3 regions of the Ensifer sp. GW821-FHT05G01 genome follow, and region 1 is predicted to be linked to each of the others. Evidence: predicted binding sites of a transcription regulator. Region 1 holds the regulator's gene; each other region holds the start of a gene.
The links. The regulator PhoB, encoded in region 1, activates phosphate uptake and scavenging genes when phosphate is short. The targets are predictions, from matches to a motif close to TGTCATNNANCTGTCAT.
Positions count from the first base shown of each region.

Region 2: AC07UR_RS09665 (LTA synthase family protein) is a predicted target of PhoB. The motif match lies at 1,771-1,787, and genes of this name have one in related genera.
Region 3: AC07UR_RS15295 (alkaline phosphatase) is a predicted target of PhoB. The motif match lies at 1,479-1,495, and genes of this name have one in related genera.

Region 1 covers NZ_JBWKSC010000001.1:455,142-458,420, reverse strand. Annotated here, with positions in the region: gene AC07UR_RS02255 (aspartate aminotransferase family protein) at 1-20, opposite strand, end outside; gene AC07UR_RS02250 (GcrA family cell cycle regulator) at 441-965, shown strand; gene phoB (phosphate regulon transcriptional regulator PhoB) at 1,027-1,710, opposite strand; gene phoU (phosphate signaling complex protein PhoU) at 1,909-2,622, opposite strand; gene pstB (phosphate ABC transporter ATP-binding protein PstB) at 2,676-3,279, opposite strand, start outside.
Region 2 covers NZ_JBWKSC010000003.1:195,951-199,229, reverse strand. Annotated here, with positions in the region: gene AC07UR_RS09665 (LTA synthase family protein) at 1-1,736, opposite strand, end outside; gene AC07UR_RS09660 (NAD+ synthase) at 2,007-3,279, shown strand, end outside.
Region 3 covers NZ_JBWKSC010000005.1:348,825-352,103, forward strand. Annotated here, with positions in the region: gene AC07UR_RS15295 (alkaline phosphatase) at 1-1,429, opposite strand, end outside; gene AC07UR_RS15300 (aspartate-semialdehyde dehydrogenase) at 1,819-2,853, shown strand; gene AC07UR_RS15305 (lytic murein transglycosylase) at 3,061-3,279, shown strand, end outside.

The sequences.
Region 1 (3,279 bases):
AGCGGCGTGGTTGCAGTCATGGCGAGCCTCTCCTTCATTGCTATCGGCATCGATCCGCGCCCTGTTAAGCGCGGCAGAAAATTAAAAATGCCGCCTTGCGGCGGCGCAGGCACTATTCCTATTTCGCAGCGCAATGTCAACAAAACCAAGCCTTGCAGTGCGGTCGGACCGGGCTCATCCATGCGACGAAAAAATCACCCGGCAGGGCTTGCAAAAATACAACGCCCACCGAGCAAGTTGGGGAAAACCAAGAAATCGATTCGGCGTGATTCCGCGGACTCTTGCCACGGAGTCCGCCGGTCAGTAGGTTAACGTTCAATTACTAGACGCATGCGGCGGACCTAGTCACCAAAAGTGTTATCGCGTTGCAGCTCCGGAGCCTGTCCGGAGCGTGGTGAGGGATTCTGTCATCGCCAACGCTGAGAACGGAGAGTGCAGAAATGAACTGGACTGACGAGCGGGTGGAAAAACTGAAGAAGCTTTGGTCCGAGGGCCTGAGCGCGAGCCAGATCGCGGCACAGCTTGGCGGCGTCAGCCGCAATGCGGTCATCGGCAAGGTTCACCGGCTGAGCCTGCCCGGCAGGGCCAAGGCTGGCGGCACAGCCGCCGCGACCCGGCCGAAGCAGCGCCCGGCCACCTCGGCGCCGCGCGCTCCGAACTACGCTTCGCGCGTCACCACCCGCACGGTTACCCGCCCGGCTGGCGCCACCGTTCTCAAGGAAGAGGTCGAAGTCGATTTCGTTGCCGAACAGGATTTCAGCGTTCGGACGGATGTGGTCGTACCGATGTCGCGCCGCCTTGAGCTGACGCAGTTGACGGAGCGCACCTGCAAGTGGCCGATCGGCGACCCGCTGAAGGAAGAGTTCCACTTCTGCGGCAACGACTCTCCGGAAGCTTCGCCCTATTGCACTTTCCATGCGCGGCTTGCCTACCAGCCGTCCGCCGAGCGCCGCCGCGCTCGCTAAGGCTTCGAAGACAACACATAAAAAAGGGGCCGCGCGGCCCCTTTTTTATTGGATGAATGGCTCAGCTCTCGAGCGAGTAGCCGGCACCGCGAACGGTGCGGATGACATCCGGCATGCTCGAAAAATTCAGCGCCTTGCGCAGGCGGCCGACATGCACATCGACGGTACGCTCGTCGACATAGATATCGTGGCCCCAGACGCCGTCGAGAAGCTGCGACCGCGAGAAAACCCGACCCGGAGAGGACATCAGAAATTCGAGCAGGCGGAATTCCGTCGGACCGAGGCGGACCTCGCGCGTGCGGCGATGCACCCGGTGGGTTTCGCGGTCGAGTTCAATATCGCCGCAGCGCAGCAGCGTAGACAGAACTTCGGGCTTGGCACGCCGCAGCATCGCCTTGACGCGGGCCATCAACTCAGGGGTCGAGAACGGCTTGACCACATAGTCGTCGGCACCGGTGGCAAGGCCGCGAACCCGCTCGCTCTCCTCGCCCCGCGCCGTCAACATGATGATCGGCAGGCGCTCGGTCTCCGGGCGCTGGCGAAGGCGTCGGCAAAGCTCGATGCCGGAAACACCCGGCAGCATCCAGTCGAGGATCAAGAGATCCGGCAGGCGCTCCTGCAGACGGATCTCGGCCTCATCCCCACGCAGGATCGTATCGACATCGAAACCCTCGGCTTCGAGGTTATAGCGCAAGAGCACACTCAGCGCCTCTTCGTCTTCGACAACGGCGATTTTCGGCAACATCAGGTAACGTCTCCTTACCCAGAGCATCCCGTGTTCGATCGAACGCGACGTGATGCTCGAACATATAGCATCTGAAGCGTTACGGGCGATTTCAAACGCACGCGCGAAATCGGGTGGCTACAGACGCAGCAAAGCGGGGCCGCAACCGTGGCTGCGACCGGATGAGGTTCAAAAGCAGGCACTCGAACGTATTCGGGCTTAGTCCTTTACGGCACCCAGCGTCGACGTATTGTCGTCCTTCGGGCGCTCGCCTTCCGGCTGCGCACCCGTCGCCATGTAGTAGATCGTCTCGGCGATGTTGGTGGCGTGGTCGCCGATGCGCTCGATGTTCTTGGCGCAGAACAGAAGATGCGTGCAGGGCGTGATGTTGCGCGGATCTTCCATCATGTAGGTGAGCAGCTCGCGGAACAGCGAGGTGTAGATCGCATCGATCTCCTCGTCGCGCTCGCGGATGCTGTTGGCCTTCTCCGGCGAGCGGGAGGCGTAGACGTCGAGGACTTCCTTGAGCTGCACGAGGGCAAGCTCTGCCAGGTGTTCAAGACCGCGTGCCAGCTTGCGCGGGATGCCGGAGCCGGCAACGGCGATGACGCGCTTGGCGTTGTTCTTGCCGAGGTCGCCGACGCGCTCCAGATCGGAGGCGATGCGGATCGACCCCATGATCTCGCGCAGGTCGGCAGCCACCGGCTGACGCTTGGCAATGGTGATGATCGCCTTTTCGCCGATCTGGCGCTCGGCTTCATCGAGGATGGTGTCGTCGGAAATCACCTTCTGCGCCAATGCGAGGTCGGAATTGACCAGCGCGCGGACGGATTCGCCCACCATCTGCTCGGCAATGCCGCCCATCTCGGAGATGCGGCGTGTCAGGTATTTCAGTTCTTCGTCATAGGCGGACATTATGTGCATGGACATAATCTGTGATCCTTGCGGGCGCGTTCAGGAAACGGGGTGAAGGCGAGCTTCAGCGATCAGCCGAAGCGGCCCATGATGTAGTCCTGGGTACGCTGGTCATCCGGATTGGTGAACATCTTGTCGGTATCGTTCTCCTCGACAAGATTGCCGAGGTGGAACATGGCGGTGCGCTGTGAAACGCGCGCTGCCTGCTGCATCGAGTGGGTGACGATGACGATGGTGAAGTTTGTGCGCAGTTCGTGGATCAGCTCCTCGACCTTGGCCGTCGCGATCGGGTCGAGCGCCGAGCACGGTTCGTCCATCAGGATGACTTCCGGGCTGACGGCAACGGCGCGCGCGATGCACAGACGCTGCTGCTGGCCACCGGAAAGCCCGGTGCCGGGCTCCTGCAGGCGGTCCTTCACCTCGTTCCACAAGCCAGCCTTCTGCAGGCTGGTTTCAACGACATCGTCGAACTCCGACTTGGTGCGGGCAAGCCCGTGGATGCGCGGGCCGTAGGCGACGTTGTCATAGATCGACTTCGGGAACGGGTTCGGCTTCTGGAACACCATGCCGACGCGGGCGCGCAGTTCGACGACGTCGATCGTCGGATCGTAGATATCGTCTTCATCGAGCGTGATCTTGCCGGTGACGCGGCAGTTCTCGATGGTGTCGTTCATG
Region 2 (3,279 bases), on a different contig from region 1:
CGGTATTGATCGTGCACCTTGCCGAGGAAGCCGGTGTAGTAGGGATGCTCGTAGCCGGACTGCTTCAGGATCTGGTAGGAGAGGAAGGCCGGGCTGATCGTGCCGACATTCTTCTTCGGACCAGTCTTGTTCGACCAGACGACGAGTGGCGTTTCATGCTGCGCCTTCATCTGGTCCTTCGGACCTTTGCGCTCGGCCGTCACGCCCTTCATGAAGCCGGTGTTGGTGTAGACGGTGTTCAGCGGCGGCAGATGATCGCCGAACAGCACGATGATGGTCTCGCGGTCGCGTTCCTTCGCCCAGTCCATCAGCTTCTTCAGGCTCTCGTCAGCTTCCTTGATGCCCTGAGCATATGTCGCCAGCACCTGGCGGTCGCTTTCGGGCAGGTTGCCTTCAACCTTGATGGTGTTCTTGGCGTAGCGGTTGGCCTCATACGGGCCATGGCCCTGCAAGGTGACCGCGAAGAAGAAGAACGGGTCATCCATGGCATCGGCCTGGCGGATGATCTCGTTGGTCAGGGACTCGTCCGAGGCGAAGATGCCACGCTTCTGCATCGGCGGCATGTTTTCCTCCGACTTGAAGGTGTCGAAACCGAAGGCCTTGTAGACGGCGGTGCGGTTCCAGAACCAGCTCTGGAACGGGTGGATGGCCCGCGAAACATAACCCTCGCCACGGAAGAAGGTGGCAAGCGAAGGGATCGGATTGCGGATGTACTGCTGGTACGGGATGCTACCATAGGGCAGGAAGGCGTTGGAAAAGCCGGTCAGCGCTTCGAATTCGACATTGGCCGTCATGCCGCCGAACTCCGGCGAGAACACGTTGCCGGACTGCATCTCGCGGATCGTCGGCATCGGGTCGGGCGACAGCTTGACGTTCGGCAGACGGGTCGGATCCCAGAAGGACTCGCTCATCAGCACGATAACGTCGGGCTTGCTGCGATGGGACGTCCCGGCCGGCAGCGGCTTGACCGGGATTCGGTCGATCGCATCGGCCATGTAGCCGGCAGGTGCGCTGACATTGGCCATCGGCAGGTTGATCGCGAACGCCAGCGCAAAGCCGTTGTGACGATAGTTTTCGGTCTGATCCCACATGATGGGGATGACCTTCAGGCGATCACGGATCCAGGAGAACTGGTTGTAGTCCATGATGTTCCAGAAGGCGAAGAGCAGCGGCAACGCAAAGGCGGCGCGGGCGATGCGCTCGCGGCGCGTCAGCTTGGGGAAGTTGCGCCAGGCGTAGCGCAGCAAAAGACCGATGGCGGCAACGGCTGCGAGAAGGCCGACAGCAATGCCGACAGCAGTCCAGGGACGGTCCTTGACCAGAACCGGCATCAGTTCGAGAATCTGGCGACCGAAGAGAAAGTCGGTCGGATAGAGCGGGTCGGAAAGGAAGACCTGCTTCTGCTGGCAGATGATGGCCGGTATGATCGCCAGCGGCGCGAGCACCACGGCGGACTTGTGCTCACGGCCGAAAGCACCATCGATGGCGAGCAGAATGAGGAAGAATGCACCGATGGTGGTCCAGGCCGGGCGGGTCGGATCGAGGAAGTAGGAAACCGTGTCGGCCAGGGAGTGGCGCACGATCAACTCGACTGCGAAAACGAGCGCAGCCGCGATTGACAGCGAAAGCAATGCGCTACGTGCGGAGGTCAGCGTCTTGGCGTGCCGCGCGGCAAATCCGGGTCTATCGGCGTAGACTCGTGATCTCCTCGCTACGGCTGAATCGATACTAGCCAACATCTTCTCCAATTTCATCAATGCGTCGTGTAACTGTCATACGACTGTCATTTTGAACAGGGGATGAATGGCTTGTTCAGGGTGTTTGGAAACAGGTTTTCGTCACGTGAGGGTGTGCGAACCGGAGCCGATAACAATCCGAAATAGCAGAATTTTTTTGGAATTTTTCGCTTCGCTGCGATTGGCTGTGGGTATTTTGGCGCGGATTGCGCTAAAGATCGGGGCGAAAGTCAGACGCATTCGTTCGAGAACAGACCGACAGGCCCGCTCATGACCGCTCATAAAGCTGCTCCCACCCTGCTTCGCATCGCCGTTGCCCAGCTCAATCCGACTGTCGGCGATATCGCCGGAAACCTGGCGAAAGCGCGTGAGGCGCGCGCCGATGCGGCGCGCCAGGGCGCCGACCTTCTTCTCCTCACCGAGCTCTTCATTTCCGGTTATCCGCCGGAGGATCTGGTTCTAAAGCCGGCTTTCCTCAAGGCCTGCCTGCAAGCGGTGGAAAAGCTGGCGGGCGAGACCGCCGACGGCGGCCCGGGCGTCATTATCGGCTTCCCGCGTCTTGCCAAGACGGGACGCCACAATGCCGTCGCCGTTCTCGACGGCGGCAAGATCATTGCGGTGCGCGACAAGGTTGATCTGCCGAATTATGGCGAGTTCGACGAGAAGCGGGTGTTCGACCAGGGCGAGATGCCCGGGCCGGTCAATTTCCGCGGCATCCGCATCGGCATTCCGATCTGCGAGGATATCTGGGGCGATCTCGGCGTGTGCGAGACTCTGGCCGAAAGCGGTGCTGAAATCCTGCTGTCGCCGAACGGTTCGCCCTATTATCGCGACAAGGTGGATGTGCGCCATCAGGTGGTGCTGAAGCAGGTGATCGAGACCGGCCTGCCGATGATCTACGCCAACCAGCTTGGCGGGCAGGATGAACTGGTGTTCGACGGCGCGAGCTTCGCCTTCAACACCGACAAGTCGCTCGCCTTCCAGATGAGCCAGTTCGAGGAAGCGCTGTCGATCGTCGAGTGGAAGAAGGGTGACAATGGCTGGCACTGCGCCGGCGGCCTGCAGTCGCGTCTGCCGGAGCGGGAGGAAGCCGATTATCGCGCCTGCATGCTTGGCTTCCGCGATTATGTGAACAAGAACGGCTTCAAGAACGTCGTGCTCGGCCTGTCCGGCGGTATCGACTCGGCGATCTGTGCGGCCCTTGCCGTCGACGCGCTCGGCGAGGAGCGGGTGCGCACGATCATGCTGCCTTACCGCTATACCTCGAAGGATTCGCTCAAGGACGCCAAGGACTGCGCTGAAGCGCTCGGCTGCCGCTACGATATCGTGCCGATCGAGGAGCCGGTGCAAGGCTTCCTCGGCGCGCTCGCCGATATGTTCGAAGGCACGGAATCCGGCATTACCGAGGAGAACCTGCAGAGCCGAACACGCGGCACCATTCTGATGGCGGTTTCCAACAAGTTTGGCTCGATGGTGGTGACGACCGGCAACAAGTCGGAAATGTCGGTCGGTTATGCCACCCTCTACGGCGATATGAACGGTG
Region 3 (3,279 bases), on a different contig from region 1:
TGGCATCGATCTTGTCGGGGAAGCCGTCCTTGTTTTCGTCGGTGTAGTTCGGGAAGCCGGCCGAGGAACCCGTCTTGACCTTGTCGCGACCTTCCTTGCCCTCGACGGTGTCGTCGATAATGCCGAGCAGCGAGACGCCGTGGGTATGGTCGCCGGTCACGACGATGAGCGTATCCGGGTTGTTCTTGGCAAATTCGCGAGCAACGCCGATCGCCTGGTCGAACTCGATGGTCTCGACGACGGCGCGCTCCATGTCGAGCGGATGGCTCATCTTGTCGATCGAGGCGCCCTCGACCATCAAGAAGAAGCCGTTTTCGTTCTTCGACAGCCGGTCGAGCGCCGTCTTCGTCATCTCGACGAGGCCCGGTTGGCCCGGGAATTTTTCGGCCGTGCCCTTTTTCAGGAACTCGCGGTCGAGCGTCACGTCCATGTTGCCGGTGTGGAACAGGCCGAGAAGCTTGCCGTCAGCGGGCGCATTGGCAAGTTCGGTCTTGTCGGTGGCAAGCGCGTAACCAGCGTCCTGGAACAGCTTGATGTAGTCCTGGTTGTCCTTGCGCTTGGAACCTGGCGTTTCCTTACCAAGGAAATAGGCCGAGCCACCGCCGAGGATCACCTCCGGCTTGACGTCGTAGATCATGCCGACGATTTCGGCCTTGTCATTGCGATTGCGGGTGTGGGAGACGACGGCGGCAGGCGTCGCATCCTCGATTTCCGAGGTGGTGACGAGGCCGATCGACTTTTGCGTCTGGCGACGCAGCGCCTCGGCGATCGTTTCGACCCGCGGATCGTCCAGGCTGTCGGGCGTGCGGTCGCCGTAGACGCCGACGGCGTTGATCACGGTCTTGTGGCCGGTCATGTAGGCCGACATGGTGTTGGCGCTATCGGTGTCGATCGAGTTGGTAGCCGACGTGCCGATGAACGCCATGCGCTCAAGATCGTCCATGTTGAGGCGGCCATTGGCCTTCCCCTCGGTCATGCCCTTCGACATGATGCGGGCGGCGGTGCGATGGGCGACCGAAAGGCCGTCGCCAAGCAGGAAGATGATGTTCTTGGCCTTCGGCTGTTCAGCGGTGGCAAAGACGTCCCAGGTCACGGTCTTCGTCTGTTCGCCGGCCGTTACCTCGACCTTGTAGCTGCCCGGCGCGCCGATGACGGCATTGCGCAAGAGCAGAGCCGAACCGAGTTCCTTGTCTTCCTTGCCCTTTTCCATCGCGACATAGGCGGCCTCAGCGCCGAGCGCTGCCTTGTAATCCTGGCCGTTGACGGTCACCTTGATGTCTTCCGCCTTGACGGCACCCTTGAGCTCGACCTTGAAATCGAACGGCGAGCCGGCGAGAATCGTCGCACGATCAATCGGATAGACGTCTGCGGCCTGGGCCGCATGGGCCAGAACCGTTGTGGCGAAGAGGGTGACAAGAAGCGTGCGCATGGCGATCGTCCCTTTGAGGTGTCGGATGCCGCGGTCCTAACGCCCGGCCATGACAGCGACGTGACATAACGATCACGTTTGCGGGCGCCCAAGCATCGTACGCTTGACTCGCCGATAGAAACAATTATTAGGAGCCTCGGAAAGGAAGGCATTCCATGCTTCGCCGCGAACATAACTTCGCTGACAGCAGCATCCTGGCAGAAATCGCCGGGCTGGATATGCGTTTCCCAGCTTCCTTCAAAACAACGGCCAAAACGACGACGAAAACCGTCTGACGTCTCTGGCCCTCCGCTCTCTCCCCGGTTTGGCCGGGGACAGGAACCCTCGCGGCGGATCGCGCGGTTTCCCCCTCCACCCGACGAGGAGAGACAGAAAAGAGAGCTTAGATCATGGGTTTCAAGATTGCAGTCGCAGGCGCTACCGGCAATGTCGGCCGGGAGATGCTGAACATCCTTTCGGAGCGCGGCTTTCCCGCCGATGAGGTGGTCGCCCTTGCTTCCGCCCGTTCCCAGGGCACGGAAGTTTCCTTCGGCGACAAGACGCTCAAGGTCAAGAACCTCGAAAACTACGACTTCTCCGACACCGATATCTGCCTGATGTCGGCCGGCGGCGCGGTTTCGCTGAAGTATTCGCCGAAGATCGGCCAGCAGGGTTGCGTCGTCATCGACAACTCCTCGGCCTGGCGCTACGATTCTGAAGTGCCGCTGATCGTGCCGGAAGTGAACCCGGACGCGATCTCGCTCTTCACCAAGAAGAACATCATTGCCAACCCGAATTGCTCGACCGCCCAGCTCGTCGTCGCGCTGAAGCCGCTGCACGACCATGCCAAGATCAAGCGCGTCGTCGTCTCGACCTACCAGTCGGTTTCCGGCGCCGGCAAGGACGGCATGGACGAACTCTTCAACCAGACCCGGGCGGTCTTCGTTGCCGACCCGATCGAATCGAAGAAGTTCACCAAGCGCATCGCCTTCAACGTCATTCCGCACATCGACGTCTTCATGGAAGACGGCTACACCAAGGAAGAGTGGAAGGTTCTGGCCGAGACCAAGAAGATGCTCGATCCGAAGATCAAGGTCACCTGCACGGCCGTGCGCGTTCCTGTCTTCATCGGCCATTCGGAATCGGTCAACATCGAGTTCGAAAACGAGATCACTGCTGACGAAGCGCGCGATATCCTGCGCGAAGCGCCGGGTTGCCTTGTTGTCGACAAGCACGAAAACGGCGGCTACGTCACGCCTTACGAGTGCGCCGGCGAAGACGCGACCTACATCTCGCGCATCCGCGAAGACGCAACCGTCGAGAACGGCCTCAACATCTGGGTCGTTTCCGACAACCTGCGCAAGGGTGCAGCACTTAACGCGATCCAAATCGCCGAGCTGCTCATCAACCGCGGCCTGATCCGCGCCAAGAAGCAGGCCGCCTGAACAAACAGACGGTAAGACACAAATAAGAACCCCGCCTGGCCCGTTATCGGCCTGCGGGGTTTGCTGTTTCACGTATCCGTGTGAAGATTTGATCGGATTCACGTGAAACCGTTAGGTATTTTCCGCCATTGAGGGGCGGGTGACAGAGCCGGCGAAGGCTGGCATCTTTGTAACGGCAACCAGATTCGGGCAATCACGGGGTTTTTCATGCACACGGCAAAGTGCGTAGCGATTGGGCTTGCGGCCCTGATTTCAACGGCGGTGCTTCCAGCGACCGCTTCCGCGGCACAGTGCGGCAACGACGGCAGCGGCTTTGCCGCCTGGATGACGCAGTTCAAGCAGGAAGCCGCCGGCAACGGCATCAGCCCTGCGGTTCTGAACAAGGCACTCTCGAACGTCTCCTACAACAAGGCGACGATCCGCGCC